DNA from 4 places in the Ensifer sp. 22521 genome. Region 2 is predicted to be linked to each of the others. Evidence: riboswitches for the same ligand, from Rfam matches in the RefSeq annotation. Region 2 holds a riboswitch; each other region holds the start of a gene.
What was found. A riboswitch is a leader RNA that binds a small molecule or an ion and turns the genes downstream of it on or off. The one in region 2 is predicted to bind thiamine pyrophosphate.
Positions count from the first base shown of each region.

Region 1 (5,402 bases), on a different contig from region 2:
GCGGAAGCATCATTTCGCCGACCCTTGCCTATGAGGATCATTCGATCCGTTGGGCCGGCAGTTCGTCGCTCGATCGCGCGGATCATCTGCAGTCGAGCCGGTATGCCGGTTATCCGGTCGGCGCTGTGAACCGCCTGAAGCTGACGCGGGTGGCGACCGCGTCGCTCGAGTGCTGCATCATGCCTCGCAAGGCGCTTCTCGACGATACCTGCCCTTCGCCGGCTTATCTCGGTGCGTCTCTCAATGGGCTGGATCTTGCCTTGAGGCTGAGCCGCAAGGGCTACGAATCCTATTGGCTGCCCGCCTTGCAGATGCTCGGGTCGGATGAGGCGTCCGGTGCCGTTTCGGCAGCCACGGCCAGGTACGTGGAGCGTGTCGATCAGACGCTCTTCCGTGGCCGCTGGATGCAGACCGTCGAGCCAGACACCACGACCCACAATGAGGTTTCGGCATGAGTGAGAAACTCCGCGTGCTGGTCGTCTCGCACGGCCACCCGATCCATTCGCTGGGCGGCGCCGAGATCGCCTCCCATGGTTTGCACAAGGCATTGAACGGCCTGCCGGGGATCGAATCGATCTACCTCGCCCGCGTCGGCAATCCCGTGCCGCGCCACGGCGCGTCGGCGCTGATGAGCCTTCGCCTGGCGATGGACGAGGTGCTCTACCATGCCGAGGACTTTGATCATTTCTTCCTGTCCAACGGCGATACCGACGCGATCCGTCGCGACCTCTTGCGCTTTGTGGGAGACATCAAGCCCGACATCGTCCACTTCCACCATATCATCGGGTTCGGACTGGAAGCCCTCTATGCAGTGCGCGACGCTCTGCCGAAAGCGCGCATCGTCGTGACCTTCCACGAGTACCTGCCGATCTGTCACAACCACGGGCAAATGGTGAAGCGGCCCTCGGGCCAGCTTTGCAATGGCGCTTCGCCAATCAGTTGCCACACGTGTTTCCCCGAAATCCCGGTGTCGCGTTTCGTGCGCCGCGAGCAGTTCGTGCGGGGCATGCTAAACCTTGCCGACGCCTTCATCGCCCCGAGCGCCTTTCTCGCCAATCGCTATGTCGAGTGGGGCATCGCTGCTGAGAAGATATTCGTGATCGAAAACGGCATCGTCCTGGGTGAAAAGACGCCCTCGCGTGACTTGCAGGCGCCGACGGCACGTCGCAATCGTTTTGCCTATTTCGGGCAGATGACCCCCTTCAAGGGCGTTCATGTGCTGATCGACGCGGTATCGCGCGTGCCCGACGATATCTGGGGTGACGATTCCACGCTGATGATCTTCGGCGGCAACCTCGAGCGTCAGCCGATCGAGTATCAGGAACGCGTAGCGAAACTGATCGAAGACGCCGGCCGCCGCGTCCGCTTTTACGGCTCCTACCAAAACCAGGACATGCCGCGGCTGATGCGATCGGTTGACTGGGTTGTGATGCCATCTGTCTGGTGGGAAAACTCGCCGATCGTGATCCAGGAAGCGCTGCACCATGGCCGGCCGATTATTTGCTCCGACATCGGCGGCATGGCCGAAAAAGTCCGCGACCGGCTGGACGGCTATCATTTCCGGACCGGCAGCGCACAAGACCTTGCCGATCGCCTTATAGACGTGCTGAGCACGCCAAGGTCATGGGACAACCTCAGGGCAACGCTCAGGCGCCCGATAAGCCATGTCGACTGCGGCCGCGAACATGTCGCGCTCTACCGGAAACTGCTCAAGGAGGAGCAGCCGGTGCACCCCAGCGCCGCTGTGGCCTGAACCGAAAAGCGCTCTGTCCTCGTCTCTCACATCGCATTTACAAGCGACCGAATTCCCGACTCGACGGACATTCCATTGCTTATCGGGCAATGGGATGTCCTGGTTTTTTAAAGGTCAACTTGAACGGTGGAACCGGCGCCAAGCGCCGGAATGGAATTAATCGCCGTTCGGTGCCCACCATCGATGGAAGTGATGAACCGGTCCCCGCCCCTGCCCGATTTTGAGCGCTGCTCCGGCAACAAGCGCGTCATGCAGATAGGTCTTGGCGGCTACAACCGCTTCCTCGAGCGTGAGGCGACGGGCGAGACCAGCCGCGATCGCGGCAGATAGCGTGCAGCCAGTACCATGATCGTTCCTCGTCTCGACCCGCGGGCGCGACAAGCGCAAGGGGGTATCCCCGTTGAAGAGGATATCAACAGCTTCATCTCCCTTGGCATGCCCGCCTTTCATTAGCACGGCGCGCGCACCAAGCTTCAGGAGCATCTCCGCTTGGCGGGCCATTTCCGTCTCGTTCTCGGCAATCGCGCGGCCCGTCAACAGCGCCGCTTCGGGCAGGTTGGGCGTCACGATGAGGCCAAGCGGCAGCAACTCCTCCTTGAGCGTCGCGATCGCATCCGGACGCAACAATACGTCACCTGAAGTAGCGACCATGACCGGATCGATGACAGCCAAATGCCCGTATCGCTTCTGACCGGACGCGATCGCCGCAATTGTCTCCTGACGGGACACCATGCCGATCTTCACCGCGCCAACGGCGAGATCCGAAAACACCGCATCGATCTGAGCTGTGACAACAGCCGGAGAGATATCCTCGACGGCCGTGACCCCGCGGGTGTTTTGCGCGGTGATGGCCGTGATCACGCTGGCACCATAGACGCCGAGCGCCGAAAACGTCTTCAGATCCGCCTGGATGCCGGCACCACCACCGGAATCCGAGCCCGCAATAGTGACGGCGATAGTGGTCATGCCTGGCTCCGCTGAAATGTAGAACCGGGTCCAATGATGGCGAAAGCGCGCTCAAGCCACCGGCTCAAACACGCGCAAACTGAGGCAGGTCTTCCGGGCAACCTGGAAGATAGATTGAGCCGATGGGTCGGTCGCCTCGCTCCCTGCAGTTCTTCGTCGCTACATTCTGAACAGCGTATTGGCACCAACGATCTCCCGAAACCAAAATCACGGAGATCCAGATGAACGGCGGAGACGCGGGGGTGCCAGAGAGGCCCTTGCCGTTCCTACGCCGGTATGATCCGGATCAGGTTCAAGGGTCTGGCTCACCGCCATCTCAGCACCGTCAGGTGCGCCCCTCGGCAGGCATGAATGCTATGGGAGCGTGACAGGGGATGTCAATTGCTTGAGTTTAGCAGGCCCGTATATGCGTCGGCTCGATGCGGAAGACGGAGGACCTGAAAGGAAACAACCAGCAAAAAGGCCCCTTTTGCCTCGAGAGCATAAGGAGCCTTCCGTCTGAGCGTTCGACTTCACAGACCTTGGCAGACTATCCACCTGAAGGCCGTTAAGGCAAGGGGATTTCGAACGCGAGCCTATGCAATCCCGGAGTGATTTGGTCGGCAGCACTGCGTTTCACTCAGTGGCGACGCGCCTTCCAAGCAGAACGATAGATGTAAGGCGCCTCATCGCATCAATGTCACCGCAATGCTTTTGAGACTTGCACTTTCTCGGGCCAAGGCCGCTTCGGCTGCGCGCAGTTCGCGTGTGACAGACAGAATATCGCGGTGCGCCATTGCGAGTACAACCTGCAACACTTCAGTGTCTGGCCAGCAGAATGAGGTGCCATCCGTCGGGGCCGCGATCGCCGGCTAGCCGATACCTCGCCGTTCGGCCCCTCGCGCCTGTCCAGCGCATGATCGTCTTTATCGCATGGCCTCTCCCACCCAATTCGTGACGTGGCGCGGCAACGTAATCGTCTCTGGCGGCGCGCGCTGATGCTGGAACAATTGTGCCCGTATTCTGAACCATACTGCCCACCTCCCCGGTCTATACTTCGGCATTCTGACCTCAATTCACACGTGATATATACCGGTGGTCATCGTTTGGACTGAGAACGGCTGCGAACAACCACCCTCGGACGAGCAACTCAAGGTTCGGGCGGCGATCTACGTTCGGATGTCGACGGAACATCAGAAGTACTCGACCGACAATCAGCCCGTCGCACAGCAGCCCAAAATGTAACTGCCGTCCGGACAACACGGTCTGCGCGCTCGGGCGAACTCCCCGGGGACGCAGCCCAGGGTGTTGTGGACAAACCGGAGAGAAGAATGTACCTGCAAGCCACTAAAGTGATCAGTTCACGTTGTGTGCTGACCGGCCGCAACAACGGACTCGCGTTTGCCGTCGAAACAACGCGAAGTAAGGCACGATATGCGATTCAAGGAATACGGGCTCCTGCACGAGCTGCACTCCCGTCGGGCTGTACGGAGCAGATCCCCTACCCCATCGAGACTGGCAAGTAATAGCAGGCAACGCCTATTGTGAGCTACAGCCCAGCCATCCTTTCGGTTTCCTATCTAATGCTGCAGCATCCGAAAGTTACTTGAGCCTGGCAGCACCAAAGCTGCATTTCAACGTAGAACAGCGGGTCAATCATGTTTGATCTATGTGTGCTCATTTGAATTGCCGACGTTAATAAAGGAAATCAAGTATGTCATCGCGGCTTGGCGAGATTTTGATAGTCACCGAAGAGCTTGCAGGCTTAAACAGATCTGGTGGGATTGGCGCATGCGCGCTGGGTCAAAGCTTACACCTGCGGTCGCTAGGCTACCAAGTCGACGTTTTAATAACTGATCTGGACTGCAGTCAAGCAACACAGCGAGAGCAGCTGAGAAACTTCAGCAGCTTTACAGTTCGATTTCTTCGAGATCTCGTTGACGCAGATGATGTTGTATCACAGCCTGTTGACGCTATATCGAAGTCATATTGCGTCTATCGATATATCAAATCGCAGAACTATCACGTAGTGCATTTCAACGACTGGCTCGGTTCAGGCTTCTATACGGCAATGGCACGTCGCCAAGGCCTCATATCCAGCGTAATCGTAACCCATTTGCACGGTAGTTCCGAGTGGGTTCGGAGGCACAATAAGAACCTTCCGCGCCTTGAAGAGTTTGAGACAGAAGCAATCGAGAAGAGCCAAATCGAAAATTCGGACTTAGTGATCAGCCCCAGCGAATATCTTCTAGATTGGTACACCGCTTCAGGAATTCGGCTCCCAAAATCAAGGGTGTGCAATTGGTTGCTACCCCAATGGTTTAATGATGGGTTCGACGGCGAACAACCCTTAAGTTGTGCACCTGTGGCCCCTGGCAGTATAGACACCCTGATCTTCTTTGGGAGGCATGAACGTCGAAAGGGCTTTGAACTCTTCCTTAGCGCGGCAGCGGTGTTCCCCAAGAGTTTTCAACCGAATTTAGTCTTCCTCGGACGTTTTGATCGCCTTAACCAGGAATTCTCTGGCTCTGCCGCCCTTAGAAAGCTAAGTGGATACGGCGGGGAAATCGATTTCGTTAACGATCTACATCAACAAGACGCGCTCCGGTTCATTCGGAAGGCCAAGAGTGCACTCTGCGTGATGCCCTCCGTGGTTGAAAACAGCCCATGCGTCGTAGGTGAATGCTTCACGATAGGCACGCCA
Region 1 is NZ_JBQENM010000014.1:15,689-21,090, reverse strand. It holds gene ACTJKE_RS21720 (hypothetical protein) at 1-455, shown strand, start outside; gene ACTJKE_RS21715 (glycosyltransferase family 4 protein) at 452-1,753, shown strand; gene thiD (bifunctional hydroxymethylpyrimidine kinase/phosphomethylpyrimidine kinase) at 1,910-2,719, opposite strand; TPP riboswitch at 2,966-3,068, opposite strand; gene ACTJKE_RS21705 (glycosyltransferase) at 4,413-5,402, shown strand, end outside.
Region 1: another riboswitch for thiamine pyrophosphate. It lies ahead of thiD (bifunctional hydroxymethylpyrimidine kinase/phosphomethylpyrimidine kinase); the one in region 2 lies ahead of thiC (phosphomethylpyrimidine synthase ThiC).

Region 2 (5,402 bases):
GTTTCGACGTCACTTCGCTTGCGAGCGCCGCCGAAGCCTTGGAAACCCTCGACGCGAATTTCGATGGCATCGTCGTCAGTGATATCCGCATGCCCGGCATCGACGGGCTGCAGCTCTTTCGCCGCATCGCTACCTTCGACAAGGACCTGCCGGTCATTCTGGTGACCGGCCACGGCGACATACCGATGGCAGTTCAAGCGCTGCAGGATGGCGTCTACGACTTCATCCCCAAGCCCTTTGCCGCCGACCGGCTGGTGCAGAGCGTGCGCCGCGCGCTCGAAAAGCGACGGCTCGTCATGGAGAACCGCGCGCTCAAACGGGCGGCGGAAACGGCTGGCGACAGCCTGCCGCTGATCGGCCAGACGCCGGTCATGGAGCGCTTGCGCCAGACGATCCGGCACATCGCCGACACGGATGTGGACGTGCTCGTCGCCGGCGAAACCGGCAGCGGCAAGGAGGTGGTCGCGACGCTGCTCCACAATTGGAGCCGGCGCCGCGACGGCAACTTCGTGGCGCTGAACTGCGGCGCGCTGCCGGAAACGGTGATCGAAAGCGAACTCTTCGGCCACGAACAGGGTGCCTTCACCGGCGCCCTGAAGAAGCGTGTGGGCCGGATCGAACACGCGAGCGGCGGCACGCTATTCCTCGACGAGATCGAGGCGATGCCGCCGGCGACCCAGGTCAAGATGCTGCGCGTTCTCGAAGCCCGCGAGATCACGCCACTCGGCACCAATCAGGTGCGTCCCGTCGATATCCGCGTCATCGCCGCCGCCAAGATCGACCTCGGCGACCCGGCCCAGCGCGGCGACTTTCGCGAGGATCTTTACTTCCGGTTGAATGTCGTGACGCTGTCGATCCCGCCGCTGCGCGAGCGCCGCGATGATATCCCGCTGCTCTTTTCGCACTTCCTGACGCGGGCGGCGGAGCGCTTCAAGCGCGACGTGCCTCACATCTCGCCGGCAGTGCAGCAACACCTGATGACCCATGCCTGGCCCGGCAATGTGCGCGAACTCTCGCATTTTGCCGAACGGGTCGCACTTGGGGTCGAAGGCCCGCTGGGGCAGCCCATTGCAGTCGTTGAACAGTCTGGTTTCGCCCTGCCGGAACGGCTCGAACGCTACGAAGCGGAAATCCTGAAGGAGGCGCTTCGCGCCCAGCGCGGCGACGTCAAGGCGACGATCGAAGCGCTCGGCATTCCGCGCAAGACCTTCTACGACAAGCTCCAGCGTCACGGCATCAACCGAGCCGACTATGCGGAGCGCGGCATTCCGGAAAAATCCGGCAGCTAGCTCTCGTCAGCGGCCAAATACACTCTAAAATTGCATCTTCGCCGACCGACGAATTCGCGCTTGACGACCTGTGCCGTTCGATGGCTATCTCTTAGGCATTCACCAGGGGGGTCCCGCAAGGGGCTGAGATTCTGCTGGATGGCCGGCTTGCCGGCTGTGGCGCAGTGACCCGTTGAACCTGATCCAGTTCATACTGGCGTAGGGACGGTGCAGATATCGAAGCCAGGATTCCGTGCGTCCAGCATCTGGCGGAGCGTCTTTCATCCTTCCGGCATCAGAACTGGGTCTCCAATCGCAAACTTGGAGCCTCGTCATGAATATTGCCACAAAGCCTACCCCCCTCTCGGTCACCCAAGGCCCGCTTCCGGCCTCGCGCAAGATCCATAAGCCGGGCATCCTCCACCCGGATATCCGCGTGCCGATGCGCGAGATCGCGCTGCACCCGACCTCCGGCGAGCCGCCGGTTACCGTCTACGATTCCTCCGGCGCCTATACCGCCGATGACGCCGAGATCAGCATCGAGGCGGGCCTGCCGCGGCTTCGCCGCAACTGGATCGTCGGACGCGGCGACGTGGAAACCTACGAGGGACGGATCGTGCGGCCGGAGGACAATGGCTTTGCGAGCGGCGATCGGCTGACGCCGACCTTCCCGTTCCAGCACGCGCCGCTCAAGGCGACTGCTGGCAAGGCGGTAACGCAGCTTGCCTACGCCCGCGCCGGCATCATCACGCCGGAGATGGAGTTCGTGGCGATCCGTGAAAACCTCGGTCGCGATGCGGCACGCGCGAAGGTTCGTGACGGCGAAAGCTTCGGCGCACACGTTCCCGATCATGTGACGCCCGAATTCGTCCGCCAGGAAATCGCCAGCGGCCGGGCCATCCTGCCCGCCAACATTAACCATCCGGAATCCGAACCGATGATCATCGGGCGGAACTTCCTGGTGAAGATCAACGCCAATATCGGCAACTCCGCCGTCACCTCGTCGATGGCCGAAGAGGTCGAAAAAATGGTCTGGGCGACCCGCTGGGGCGCCGATACGGTTATGGACCTTTCGACCGGCCGCAACATCCACAACATCCGCGAATGGATCATCCGCAATTCGCCGGTTCCGATCGGGACCGTGCCGCTCTACCAGGCGCTGGAAAAGGTCAACGGCATTGCCGAGGACCTCACCTGGGAAGTCTATCGCGACACGCTGATCGAGCAGGCCGAACAGGGCGTCGACTATTTCACCATCCATGCTGGCGTACGCCTGCACTACATCCCGCTCACCGTCGATCGCGTCACCGGCATCGTCTCCCGCGGCGGCTCGATCATGGCCAAGTGGTGTCTGCATCACCACAAGGAAAGCTTCCTCTACGAGCATTTCGAGGAGATCTGCGACATCTGCCGCGCCTATGACGTCTCCTTCTCGCTCGGCGACGGCCTGCGCCCTGGCTCGATCGCCGACGCCAACGACGCCGCGCAATTCGCCGAACTGGAAACGCTCGGCGAACTTACGAAGATCGCCTGGGCCAAGGATTGTCAGGTGATGATCGAAGGCCCCGGCCACGTGCCGATGCACAAGATCAAGGAGAACATGGACAAGCAGCTTGCCGTCTGCGGCGAGGCGCCGTTCTACACGCTCGGCCCGCTGACGACCGACATCGCACCGGGCTACGATCACATCACCTCCGGCATCGGCGCTGCGATGATCGGCTGGTTCGGCACCGCCATGCTCTGCTACGTCACGCCGAAGGAACACCTGGGCCTGCCCGACCGCAACGACGTCAAAGTGGGCGTTATCACCTACAAGATCGCCGCCCACGCCGCCGATCTCGCCAAGGGTCACCCGGCCGCCCAGGTGCGCGACGACGCTCTCTCGCGCGCCCGCTTCGAGTTCCGCTGGGAGGACCAGTTCAACCTCTCTCTCGACCCGGAGACGGCCCGTAACTTCCACGACGAGACCCTGCCGAAGGAGGCGCACAAGGTCGCGCATTTCTGCTCGATGTGCGGCCCGAAATTCTGCTCGATGCGGATCTCGCACGACATTCGTGCGGAAGCGCAGAAGGAGGGGCTGGAGGCAATGGCCGCGAAATACCGCGAGGGTGGCGACCTCTATATGCCGGTCGCTGAGGTCGAAGATAAGAGTTAAAGGGCACACGTCGGGAGGGACGCCTCGTAGTCCCTTCCGACGGCAAGGCGGATGCTGGGCCCTGGGGGAATAGCTTGCCCCCTTATCGGTTGAACGATATGTAAAACTCACGCAAAAGTCGCCGCCGGCGGACCCGTCATTCACGCCAAGCTGCCGTCCTCTGCGGCGCTCTTGCAGGACGACGAAAAAAACGCCGTTTACGAGGAGAATGACTTGAGGACACGCCTGCTGAGACTGACGGCCCTGTCGATAGGCGGCCTTGTGGCACTCGCTGGAGATCTGCCACGCCTCGACGACAGCGGGAGTTTTGCCACGGGTTTTTCCTGGATTTCTGCCGCCCATGCGGACGACGATGTCGGCGGCGGGAATGGTGAAAATGGCACTGATGGCAGCGACCAAGGTGGCGAAAACGTCGGGAGCGGCGGAAGCAACGGCACAGAGGGTGGCGGCGATGGGGGTGGTGGCAATTGGGGCACCGGTGACGGCAGCGGCGTAGGCGGCGTTCCCGGCGGCACCGGCGCAGGCGGCGGAGGTGCTGCCGTCATCGACAGCGATAGCCACAGCGAGCCCCACTCATCGATGCGCGACTCACGGGATTACGGACCAAGCGGCAAGGTCTGGCACGGCGGCAGCAATTTCCTTAACCTTTTCCGCCAGACGCCGGAAAGGCGCTTCGAACGGAGCCAGCCTGAATCTCCTGCCCGGCAGAAGACCGTTCACACGAAATGAGAGCCTTGAAGACAGGTCAACTTCGTCGCAACGGAGGGGAGCTACGCCATTTCTCGAAACCGGACTCCGGATGTGCGTGTAGGAACGGGTTCTGACGCGCGAGAACCAGCTCAGCCGGCGTCAGAGCTTTACATTCGAGATATGTCTATCCCGATCACGACCTGCCGGAGTGTGGCGGCGGAGTTACGGATACAGACCATCGTCTTTCTCGCCGCGAGTATTCCTAACTGCCTTTCCAGCCGCTGCAAGCAATCCGCTCGACGACATCGAGCAGCACATTCGCCCCGGCAACCAGATCATCCGCCTCCGTGTGTTCGCGCGGATTGTGGCTGATGCCGTCGCGGCTCGGCACGAAGATCATCGCCGTCGGCGCGACGCGTGCGATCATCTGCGCATCGTGGCCGGCGCCCGAAGTCATGCGCCGGCTCTTCAGGCCCCGCGCCTTCGCCGAAGCCTCGATCGTGGCGACAATGCCCAGATCGAAGGCGACCGGCTGGAAACGCGCCAGGCGCTCGACCGATATCTCGACACCCTCTTCAGCGGCGACACGCAGGAGGAAATCCGCAAGCGCCGCCTCCAGCGCCTGCAGCCGATCCTCGTCCGGGTCGCGCAGGTCTACGGTGAAGACCGCCCGCGACGGAATGACGTTGATTGCGTCCGGCTCGAAACGCATGGTGCCAATGGTCGCGACGCTCGGAGCGTTCGAGCGGGTTATATGATCGCGCAGGAAAAGGCCGATGCGGGCGGCCGCAAGCCCGGCGTCACAGCGCATCGCCATCGGCGTCGTGCCGGCGTGATTGGCGACACCGTCGATCGTCACCCGCTGCCAGGAAATGCCCTGCAGGTTTTCGACCGCGCCGATTGCAAATCCCTCGCGCTCCAGCACCGGTCCCTGCTCGATATGGAGCTCGACATAGGCGTGGGGTATGAGGAACCCCGGTTCGACATTGCCCGCATAGCCGATCCGCGCGAGTTCCTCTCCCAGCACCGCGCCATCTGTGCCGACGGTCGCAAGCGCCTTCTCCACCGGCAGCCCGCCGGCATAGACGAGCGAGCCGAGCATGTCGGGCGCAAAACGCACGCCCTCCTCGTTGGTGAAGGCGGCAACGACGATCGGCCGGGCCGGCGTCAGACCGCGCTCTCTCAAAGTTTCGATCACTTCGAGCGCGGCAATCACGCCGTAACAGCCGTCATAGATGCCGGCATTGATGACCGTGTCGACGTGCGAGCCGAGCATGATGGGCGCCTCG
Region 2 is NZ_JBQENM010000003.1:48,881-54,282, forward strand. It holds gene ACTJKE_RS04355 (sigma-54-dependent transcriptional regulator) at 1-1,289, shown strand, start outside; TPP riboswitch at 1,384-1,512, shown strand; gene thiC (phosphomethylpyrimidine synthase ThiC) at 1,603-3,423, shown strand; gene ACTJKE_RS04365 (hypothetical protein) at 3,637-4,152, shown strand; gene ACTJKE_RS04370 (Zn-dependent hydrolase) at 4,376-5,402, opposite strand, start outside.

Region 3 (5,402 bases), on a different contig from region 2:
GAGCAATGCCAGGATGATCCAGGCGCCATCGTTGAACAGCGCCGCTGTGGTTGTGCCATCGAAGCGTCGAACGGTTCGGCCGCCGGTCATGCCCTCTTCCGGATCCGTTGCCAGACGTCTGAGGATGAGAAGCAGGACGCCGGTCATGGCGATCTGCAGGCCGGACAGCGCGATGGCGCGTGGCGGATCGAAATCGAAGCGCAGCGCCTGATAGATCGCGACCTCGATGGTGCTGGCAGCGGGCCCGCCGCCAAGCGTCAGCACGAGCGTGAAGCTGGTGGCGCAGAGCATGAAGACGAGGCCGGCCGCGCCTGGCAACAGGCCGCGCAGGACGGGCCATTCGATGAAGCGGAAGAGCGCTCGGGAGGGCATGCCGAGATTGGCAGCGCTGCGCCAGTATTCGGCGGGAATGCGCTCGAGGCCGGCCAGGAACAGGCGCGCCGCAAGCGGCATGTTGAAGAAGACATGGGCAAGCAGGATGCCGAACAGGCCATAGATGCTGATCGGTTGCTCGAGGCCGAGCCAGCGCAGGCCGGAATTGAGGAAGCCCTGGCGTCCCCAGATCTCGATCAGCCCGAGTGCGCCGACGAGAACGGGCAGGCCGAGCGGCAGCGCCATCAGCCGCAACAGCCAGATCCGGCCGAAGAAACGCGGCCGCCGCGCCAGCGCCCGCGCCACCGGTATCGCGAAGAGCACGGACAGCAGAGTGGAAAGGCTTGCCTGCAGCAGCGTGAAGCGGGTGACGCGCCAGATATAGGCGTCGAACAGAGTGCCTTCGTCCGTGCCGCCGGTTTGGGCGAGCAAGGCGGCGATCGCCAGGCCGACGAAGAGCAGGAAGGCGCCGAGGCAAATCGCCCCGGCGACAACAGTCATGCGGTTTTCGCGAAGTGCGAACAATCCGGCCTCAGTTCTTGCTCATGGCAGCAAGCCACTCGTCGATCCAGGCCTTGCGGTTCTTCGCGACCTCTTCCGATGGCAGCAGGAAGGTCTTCTCCGGGTTGACCAGCTTGTTGAAGGCGTCCGGCAGCGGCTCCTTGGTTGCTGCGACCGGCATCATCCAGTTGGTTGTCGGAATGATCGACTGGAATTCCGGACCGGTCATGAACGCGAGGAACTGCTTTGCCAGTTCCGGCTCCTTGGCACTCTTGGTCATGCCGGCGACTTCGATCTGGATGTAGTGACCTTCCGAGAAGGTGGCCGCCTGGTAGCGCTCGGTGTTCTCAGCGACCATGTGGTAGGCGGGCGAGGTGGTGTAGGAGAGCACCATCGGCGCTTCGCCCTTGGTGAAGAGGCCATAGGCTTCCGACCAGCCGGGGGTGACGGTCAGAACACGGTCCTTGAGCTTCGCCCAGGCAGCACCCGCCTCGTCGCCATAGACCGCCTTGACCCAAAGCAGCAATCCGAGGCCCGGCGTCGAGGTGCGCGGGTCCTCGATGACGATCTTCTGCGACGCGTCGCCTTCGACCAGTTCCTTGAGGCTCTTCGGCGGTGTCTTCAGGGTCTCGGTGTCGTAGACGACGGCGAAATGGCCGTAGTCATAGGGCAGGAAGGTGTCGTCGGAGAAGTTGCCGGGCACCTTCAGGTCCTTCGCTTCGATGCCATGCGGTGCGAAGAAGCCCGTTGCCTTTGCTTCCGCCACGAGGTTGGTGTCGAGACCGAGCACGATGTCGGCCTTCGAGGCAGCACCCTCGAGCTTTAGGCGCGTCAAGAGTTCGACGCCATCGGCAACACCGACATAGTTGACCTTGCATTCGCAGGTCTTTTCGAAGGCTTCCGCCACCTTGGCGCCCGGCCCCCATTCGGTGATGAAGCTTTCATAGGTGTAGACGGTCAGCGTCTTGTCGGCAGCGGCGGCATAACCGGTGAAAACAAGGCTTGCGCTTGCGGCCAGCGCTAGCCGGCTAAGTATTTTGAGCTGTGATGAATTGGACATGCGAAGCACCTCTCCCAAAGTTCGTTGTTGCACGGGAAAAGGGCGTATCGGTGCGATCGCGTCTAATCCCTCCGCCGGTATGAGCCGGATCAGGTTCCGCGGGTTGGCGTTTTGACGCCTCTCAGCCTCCGGCCGCCATGCGGTCGGGAGGCACCCCGTTAGAGCGGCAAGAGATTTACCGCTGCGGCGGCTTCATGGCAAGCGGTGTTTGGAATGGGCGACGCATGGGGCGAGCCCATTTTCTGTCGGGCGTTTTCGCCAACCGGCAACTGCGCTATGACACCATCACGCTTGGCCGCAAGGAGGAAATCCCATGCCAGATATGCTAGTTCGCCTTTATGCCCTTCCGGCAGAGCCCCAGTCGCGGCTTGGTTCAGGCATCAGCATCCGTCGCGCCATGGCGCCGGAACGCCGTCTGGTGGTCTCCTGGATCGAAAAGACGTTTGGCGCCGGCTGGGCAGGCGAAGCGGAAGCTGCCTTCTCCTCGACCCCGACACGCATGCACGTCGCGGTGCACGACGAAAAGATCGTCGGCTTTGCCTGCCACGACGTGACAGCGCTCGGCTTCTTCGGCCCAACCGGCGTCGATGAAGGTATGCGTGGGCAGGGCATCGGCGAGGCGCTGCTGCTTGCAAGCCTGACGGCGATGCGCGAGGCGGGCTACGGCTATGCGGTCATCGGTGGCGTCGGCCCGGCGAAGTTCTACGAGCGCGTGGCCGGCGCGATCGAAATTCCCGATTCAACACCCGGGATCTATGCCGGCATGCTATTCCCGGAACCGGTGCCGGAAGGACACTGACGGCTTCGGCAAATTGCTGCGATCGCAGCGGTTTGCGGTTTTCTTCGTTTTCCTTCCGCGATCCTTTGCGCTATGGGCATTGCCATGGCTCGATCGACCTTCACCATATTGCTTGGCGGCGCCCTCTCGGTGACCAGCCGGCTGACAGAGCAGCTCAGCGGCAGCCGCTTCGTTGCCGCTGACGGCGGCATGCGCCATGCCCGCTTGCTCGGCGTCGTGCCGGATGTCTGGGTCGGCGATTTCGATTCGACCGAAGACGCCCTGCTGTCCGAGTTCGCCTCCGTTCCACGCGAGCCCTACCCGGCGGCAAAGGCTGCGACGGATGGCGAGATCGCGGTCGAGGCTGCGTTGTCCCGCGGCGCTGATCGGCTGATCTTTGCCGGCGCGCTTGGCGGCAGCCGCAGCGACCATGCCTTCCTGCACCTGCTGCAGGCCGCAGCGCTTGCCGAGCGCGGGCTTTCGGTGCTGATGACCTCGGGCGAGGAAGAAGCCTACCCGCTGCTGGCAGGCACGCTCGATCTCGACCTGCCGAAAGGTTGTCTCTTTTCCGTGCTGGGATTGACCGAGCTGACCGGCCTTTCGATCGTCAATGCGCGCTATCCGCTTGACGATTTCACCCTGCCGTTCGGATCGTCCCGAACCGTTTCCAACGTCGCGGAGGGTCCCCTTCGCTTCAGCCTCAAGAGCGGACGCGCCATCGTGCTTGCCCGCCCCTATGATCTTTCCGGAGCCTGAGCCTTGGCGCCCCCAATTCTGAAACTCGACGATATCTTCTTGACCTTCGGCGGCGCGCCGCTGCTTGCCGGTGCCAATCTGCAAGTGGAACCGGGCGATCGCATCTGCCTTGTCGGGCGCAATGGCTCGGGCAAGTCGACCTTGATGAAGATCGCCGCGGGCCTTTCAGAGGCACAGTCGGGCGAGGTGTTCCGCCATCCCTCAGCGACCATCCGCTATCTCCACCAGGCGCCGGATTTCGACGGCTACGACACGGTGCAGGCCTATGCCGAAGCCGGCCTCGGACCGAGCGACGATCCCTATCGCGTCGCCTACCTGCTGCAGCATCTGGGCCTGACCGGCGAAGAAGACCCGACGCGCCTTTCGGGCGGTGAGGCGCGCCGTGCCGCACTGGCGCGCGTCATGGCGCCGGAACCTGACATCTTGCTGCTTGACGAACCGACCAACCATCTCGACCTGCCGACGATCGAATGGCTGGAAGAGGAGCTTACCCGCAGCCGTTCGGCGCTGGTGTTGATCTCGCACGACCGGCGCTTCCTGGAGAAGGTCTCGACGGCGACCGTTTGGCTCGACCGTGGCCAGTCGCGCCGGCTCGATCGCGGCTTTGGCCATTTCGAAGCCTGGCGCGACGAGGTGCTGGAGGCCGAGGAACTGGAGCAGCACAAGCTCGGCAAGGCGATCGAGCGCGAGGAGCACTGGCTGCGCTACGGCGTGACGGCGCGGCGCAAGCGCAACATGCGCCGCCTCGGCGAGTTGCAGACCATGCGCGCGGTCTATCGCGGCCACAAGGGGCCTCAAGGCACCGTGCAGGCAACGGCAGCTGACGCCAAGGAGTCCGGCAAGCTGGTGATCGAGGCCGAAAAGGTCAGCAAGGCCTATGGTGACCGCACCATCGTCGCGCCCTTCTCGATCCGCGTCCATCGCGGTGACCGCATCGGTCTCGTCGGTCCGAACGGTGCCGGCAAGACGACGCTCCTCAAGATGTTGACCGGTCAGATCGAGCCGGACACAGGCACGGTCAAGCTCGGCACCAACCTCGAAATGGCGACGCTCGACCAGAAGCGCGAAGACCTCAACCTGGACGACACGCTGGCCCATTACCTGACCGACGGGCGCGGCGACAACCTGCTTGTCAACGGTGAGCAGCGCCACGTTACCGGCTACATGAAGGATTTCCTGTTCCAGCCGGAACAGGCGCGCACGCCGATCCGCGAGCTCTCGGGTGGCGAGCGCGCTCGGCTGATGCTGGCGCGCATTCTTTCGCGGGCGACCAATCTTCTGATCCTCGACGAGCCGACCAACGACCTCGACATCGAGACGCTGGACCTGTTGCAGGAGATCGTCGCCGGCTTTGCCGGAACGGTCATTCTCGTCAGCCACGACCGTGACTTTCTCGATCGCACCGTCACCTCGACGATCGCGCCGGCAAACCCGGAGGAGCCGGATGGCCGCTGGATCGAATATGCTGGCGGCTATTCCGACATGATGGCGCAGCGCAAGGGCGCGATTGAAGAAAAGCGCAAGGCAGAGAAGGCGGAAAAGGCCAAAGCCGACGCCGCTGCACCCTCCGCCGATGCGCCGAAGGCCGCCAAGGGCAAGCTTTCCTACAAGCAGAAATTCGCGCTCGAAAACCTGCCGAAGGAGATCGCCAAGGCAGAGGCCGAGGCCGCCAAGCGCGAAGAAAAGATGGCTGATCCCAAGCTTTTCACAAAAGATCCAAACGCCTTTGCGAAGCTCGCGCAGGAACTGGAGAAGCTACGTGCGGATCTCGCCCGCATGGAGGAGGAATGGCTGGAGCTCGAAATGCTGCGCGAGGAGCTCGAAGGCTAGCCGCAACCAGTGGCGCGTTGAACAGCGTCAGGAGATATGATAAGAAAAACTTATTATATCATTTGTGAATGATCCTGATGCCCTTCAAACTTGAATCCGAAACCA
Region 3 is NZ_JBQENM010000002.1:195,530-200,931, forward strand. It holds gene thiP (thiamine/thiamine pyrophosphate ABC transporter permease ThiP) at 1-897, opposite strand, end outside; gene thiB (thiamine ABC transporter substrate binding subunit) at 905-1,933, opposite strand; TPP riboswitch at 1,983-2,101, opposite strand; gene ACTJKE_RS03005 (GNAT family N-acetyltransferase) at 2,247-2,732, shown strand; gene ACTJKE_RS03010 (thiamine diphosphokinase) at 2,817-3,467, shown strand; gene ACTJKE_RS03015 (ABC-F family ATP-binding cassette domain-containing protein) at 3,471-5,297, shown strand; gene ACTJKE_RS03020 (MarR family winged helix-turn-helix transcriptional regulator) at 5,375-5,402, shown strand, end outside.
Region 3: another riboswitch for thiamine pyrophosphate. It lies ahead of thiB (thiamine ABC transporter substrate binding subunit); the one in region 2 lies ahead of thiC (phosphomethylpyrimidine synthase ThiC).

Region 4 (5,402 bases), 150 kb from region 2:
TTGATCGTGCCGAGCCCGGTGCGGGCACAGAGAATGACCGGGATTTGCCAGCGCGCGAACACATCGGCAAATACGCTCCGCTCGGTGAGAGGCACCAGAAGCCCGCCTGCCCCCTCGATGACGAGCGGGCGGTCGACCTTGGGCGGCAAGAGATGTTCAGGTCGGATCGACACGCCATCGATCCGCGCCGACAGATGTGGAGAAGCCGGTGTCCTCAGCCGATAGGTCTCAGGCAGGATGCGCTCGGGCAGGATCCGACCGAGCCGCGCTACAGCCTCGCTGTCGGTTTCTTCATCGAGTCCCGACTGCACCGGCTTCCAGTAGCAACCGCAAAGCGCGTCGGTCAGCGCCGCGGAGAATATCGTCTTGCCGATGCCGGTATCCGTGCCGGTAACGACGAAACGGGGCATCATGACCGCTCCTCCGCCATCGCCACTTTCAAGCGCTCCAACATGCGCGCGATGACCGGCCGGTCGACATTCAACGTGATCGCGATCCGAAGCCGCGCCGTCCCTTCGGGAACAGTCGGTGGACGGATCGCCCTGATATCAAAACCCTCGGCGCGCATCCGCGCCGCAATCCGCACGGCGCGACCGTTGTCGCCGATCAGGACGGGCTGGATCTGCGAGCCGCTGCCTTCGACGCCGAGGGTTTCGGCAAGCGCCCGATTGGCGAAGGTCCGGAGATCATCGAACGCTGCCCGGCGCTGCGGCTCATCCGCCAGTGTCACAAGCGCCTCGCGCACGGCGGCAGCGATCAGCGGCGATGGCGCCGTGGAATAGATGAAATTGCGGGCACGGTTGACAAGATAGTCGCAAAGCACGGCGTTTGCGCCAACGAGGGCGCCGGAAACGCCGAGCGCCTTGCCGCAGGTATGGAGCACAACGAGATTCCGTCGGCCTTCCAATTCCTCGGCCAGACCACGGCCGTCGGGTCCGAAAACGCCGGTCGCATGCGCTTCGTCGACCACCAGAAAACCATCATGCCGCGCGGCCAGTGCAGCGAGATCCGCAAGCGGCGCCCGGTCGCCATCCATGGAATAGAGGCTTTCAACGGCAATCCACGGATGTCCCATGCCGCCGCGCTTTCGCCAAGTGCCGATCGCATCGGCGAAGGCGTCGACGTCGTTGTGCTTGACCGCAACCGCGCCGGCCCTGCTTGCGGCGATACCCTCATGGGCACTCGCATGGATCAGGCTATCGTGGACGATGATGTCGTCGCGCTGCGGCAGCGTCGAAAACAAGGCGGCATTGGCCGCATAACCGCTGCCGAAGAGTAGCGTTCGCTCCACGCCAAAGAACGCTGCCGCCTCCGCCTCCAGCGCCTCATGTTCCGCATGGTTGCCGCGCAACAGCCGCGAACCGCCGGACCCGACCGGCAGGCCGCGGTCGATCGCTGAGGCAATTGCGGCCTTCAGCCGCGGCGATCCGGCGAGCGCCAGATAGTCGTTGGAGGTGAAGTCAACGCCACCAACCGCGACAAGCTCGCGCCGACGCCCTTTGCGTTCAAGGCCGTGAAGCGTCTTCTCGTAGCGGTGGAGCAAGCCCGCGGTCATTCGGCCGCTTCCGGTTCTGCCGTAGGCGCCATCGGCTTCAGCCCGAGGCGGCGGAAGAGTGCCGCATCGTGATCCTCGCCCGGGTTGTCGGCGGTCAGCAGCGTTTCGCCGACGAAGATCGAATTGGCGCCGGCGAAGAAACAGAGTGCCTGCATCTCGTCGCTCATGTCGGTGCGGCCGGCTGAAAGGCGGACGTGAGACGCGGGCATGAGTATGCGGGCGAGTGCGATGGTGCGGACGAAATCGATCGGATCGACGGGCGCCGCATCGGCAAGCTTCGAGCCTGGGATCGGAATCAGCATGTTGATCGGCACGCTTTCGGGGGGCACCGGCAGATTGGCGAGCGTCACCAACATCGAGATCCGATCGTCAGCCGTCTCGCCCATGCCGAGAATGCCGCCGGCGCAGACCTTGATGCCGGCCTCGCGGACGTTTGCCAACGTTTCCAGCCGGTCGGCAAAGCTGCGGGTGGTGATGATCTCGCCGTAGAAGCGCTCCGACGTATCGACATTGTGGTTGTAGTAATCGAGCCCGGCATCTGCGAGCCGCCCGGATTGTTCCGGCGTCAGCATGCCAAGCGTCATGCAGGTCTCTATGCCGAGCGACCGGACGCCGCGGACCATGGCGACGATCGCCTCCATGTCGCGCTCCTTCGGGCTGCGCCAGGCGGCGCCCATGCAATAGCGCGTCGCGCCGCCATCCCTCGCTTTCCGTGCCTCTGCAAGAACCCGTTCGACTTCCATCAGTTTCGACGCTTTCAGCCCCGTCGGGTAGTGCGCCGACTGGCTGCAATAGCCGCAGTCTTCGGCACAGCCGCCGGTCTTGATCGAGAGCAGGCGGCTCATCTGGATGGCATTGGGGTCGAACTGGGCGCGGTGAACGGACTGCGCACGATACAGAAGGTCGTTGAACGGCAAATTATAGATTTTTTGCGCGTCGGCCAGATTCCAACCGGTTTTGGCGGGTTTGGTGGCTCCCGAGGTCGGCTCGGTCGATCTGTTTGTATCCAGCATGTTCGTTCACTTCCCTGTTTGCGGCAAAGCAAAATAGATAGAATCCATTATTATCTATAATTTTCACGGGCACCGCATCAAGCAACCACCCAAAAGGAGAGCGCACTCTGCTACTTCAATCATAGCGTGCTTTCATATGATTCAACGGATGCGGCGAGAAGGGCAAATGCCGCAACTCTCCGCCTTGGCGGCATCAGCTGATGGCAATGAGAGCAGCCGCCAAATGCCCAGATTTGCGGACCTTGCGCCTCGCACCATCCGCAGATCTCCCGACCGATGCCCGCTACGGACACCGCCGAGCCGCAAGAACACATGCCTCTTCAATTTTTATAGATAATTTTCAACCGAAGAACCGCACGCGAGGTACACGCCGGCAGCCCTTGACAAAATCCGCTCCAGCCGCTCAGTTTGAAGCATTCACCAGGGGTGTCCCGACAAGGGGCTGAGATTCTGCTAGGCGACTTCCGCGGCGCAGTGACCCGTTGAACCTGATCCAGTTCATACTGGCGTAGGGACGGTGCAGACATCGCTGCCGCATTCGCGTTCGCGCGAGCAGATCTCGGCAAGGCGTCCTTCCCTCTCTTCCGGTCCGAACTGGGTCTCCAACAATGGAGCCTCGGCAATGCGTATCTTCATCGCGATTCTGCTTCCTTCAGACCGACGTTCGGCTCGCCGTAGCTGGGCGCATTGACCGTGCGCGTCCTGATCAAAGGCACCGGCGTCGTCGGGCTGACCTTGGCACATGAGCTGATCGGCCGTGGCGTCGAGGTGGCCGTTGCCGAGCGGCAGCCGGACTTCGGCGGGGCGGCGTCGTGGTTTGCCGGCGGCATGCTGGCGCCCTGGTGCGAACGCGAGAGCGCCGAGGAAACGGTGCTGACGCGCGGCATCGGCGCCATCGACTGGTGGGACCGTGCGCTTCCGGGCGAAGTGTCACGCAACGGCACCCTCGTCGTCGCTCCGCCGCGAGACGTCGGCGAACTCAAACGCTTCGCTTCGCGCACGTCCGACTTCGAATGGCTCGACGGAGAAGCGATCGCGAGACTGGAGCCGGCGCTTGCCGGTCGCTTCCGAGAGGCGTTGTTCTTCCCCGGCGAGGCGCATCTCGACCCGCGCCGGGCGCTTGTCTTGCTGCGGCAAAAGCTCGTCGAGAACGGCGTCGCCTTCATCGGCGAGGCGGATAGTAGCAGCGACAGCGATCTGATCGCCGACTGTAGCGGCGCTTCGCGGATCGGCGCCATCGCCGGCCTGCGCGGCGTGCGCGGCGAGATGCTCTATCTGCAGACCGGCGAAGTGGAATTGTCGCGGCCAGTCCGTCTCATCCACCCGCGCATCCCGCTCTACATCGTACCGCGCGGCAATGGTCTGTTCATGTGCGGCGCGACCATGATCGAAACCGACGACGGCGGTCCGATTGCCGCCCGTTCGCTGATGGAATTGCTGAACGCTGCCTATGCGCTTCACCCCGCCTTCGGCGAGGCGCGCCTTCTCGAAACCGGCACCGGCGTCCGGCCGGCCTTTGCCGACAATCTGCCGCGCGTCATGCGCGCCGGAAACACCATCACGCTCAACGGGCTCTATCGCCACGGCTTCCTGCTTTCACCGGCCTTGGCCGAGGAAGCGGCGAACCTTGCCCTTGCCCAGAACCTGAAGGGAGACGCCGCATGAAATTGACCGTCAACGGCGAGGATCACGACCTCACAGTCACGACCCTTGCCGAACTCCTGGCCGCACTCGACTTCGAAGGGGATTGGCTTGCCACCGCCGTCAACGGCGAGCTGGTGCACCGAGCCGACCGCTCGGCCCATTCCCTCAGCGATCGCGACCGGATCGAAATTCTCTCGCCGATGAAAGGAGGCTGAGACGTGCTGACGCTTTATGGACAGGAACTGCGTTCCCGCCTGCTTCTGGGCACCGCCCGCTACCCCTCGCCTGCCGCGCTCGAAGACGCGGTTCGTTCGTCGGCGACCGAGATTGTCACGGTTTCGCTGCGCCGCGAAACCGCCGGCGGCCGTCAGGGCGGCGCTTTCTTCGAACTGATCCGGTCGCTCGGCGTGCACGTGCTGCCCAACACCGCCGGCTGCCACTCGGTGTCGGAGGCGGTGCTGACCGCCAAGATGGCGCGCGAGGTCTTCGGCACCAACTGGATCAAGCTCGAAGTCATCGGCCATCAGGATACGCTTCAGCCCGATGTCTTCGGGCTGGTCGAAGCAGCACGCATCCTTTGCGCCGAAGGCTTCGAGGTCTTCCCCTACACCACCGACGACCTCGTGGTCGGCGAGCACCTCGTCGAGGCCGGATGCAAGGTGCTGATGCCCTGGTGCGCGCCGATCGGCAGCGCCATGGGGCCACAGAACATCCCGGCGCTGCGCGCCATGCGGGCCCATTTTCCGGATATGCCGCTGATCGTCGATGCCGGCATCGGCCGGCCCTCACACGCAACGACAGTGATGGAACTCGGCTTCGACGCGGTTCTGCTCAACACCGCCGTCGCCGGGGCAACGAAACCGGCCCTCATGGCCTCCGCCTTCGCCCGGGCTATCGAAGCCGGACGCGACGCCTTCGAGGCCGGCATGCTCGAACCGCGCGATTTTGCCGTTCCCTCCACGCCCGTCATCGGAAAGGCGGTGTTCGCGTGAAACTCGACCCCTTCTACCTCATCGTCGATAGTGCCCAATGGATCGGGCGGCTGGTGCCGCTCGGCGTGAAACTGGTGCAGCTTCGCGTCAAGGACCGTCCGGAAGCAGAGCTTCGCGATGAGATCCGCGCGGCCAAGGCGATCTGTGACCGTCATGGGTGCCAGCTCGTCGTCAACGATTACTGGCGCCTCGCAATCG
Region 4 is NZ_JBQENM010000003.1:195,316-200,717, forward strand. It holds gene bioD (dethiobiotin synthase) at 1-413, opposite strand, end outside; gene ACTJKE_RS05060 (8-amino-7-oxononanoate synthase) at 410-1,555, opposite strand; gene bioB (biotin synthase BioB) at 1,552-2,568, opposite strand; TPP riboswitch at 2,981-3,101, shown strand; gene thiO (glycine oxidase ThiO) at 3,262-4,233, shown strand; gene thiS (sulfur carrier protein ThiS) at 4,230-4,427, shown strand; gene ACTJKE_RS05080 (thiazole synthase) at 4,431-5,204, shown strand; gene ACTJKE_RS05085 (thiamine phosphate synthase) at 5,201-5,402, shown strand, end outside.
Region 4: another riboswitch for thiamine pyrophosphate. It lies ahead of thiO (glycine oxidase ThiO); the one in region 2 lies ahead of thiC (phosphomethylpyrimidine synthase ThiC).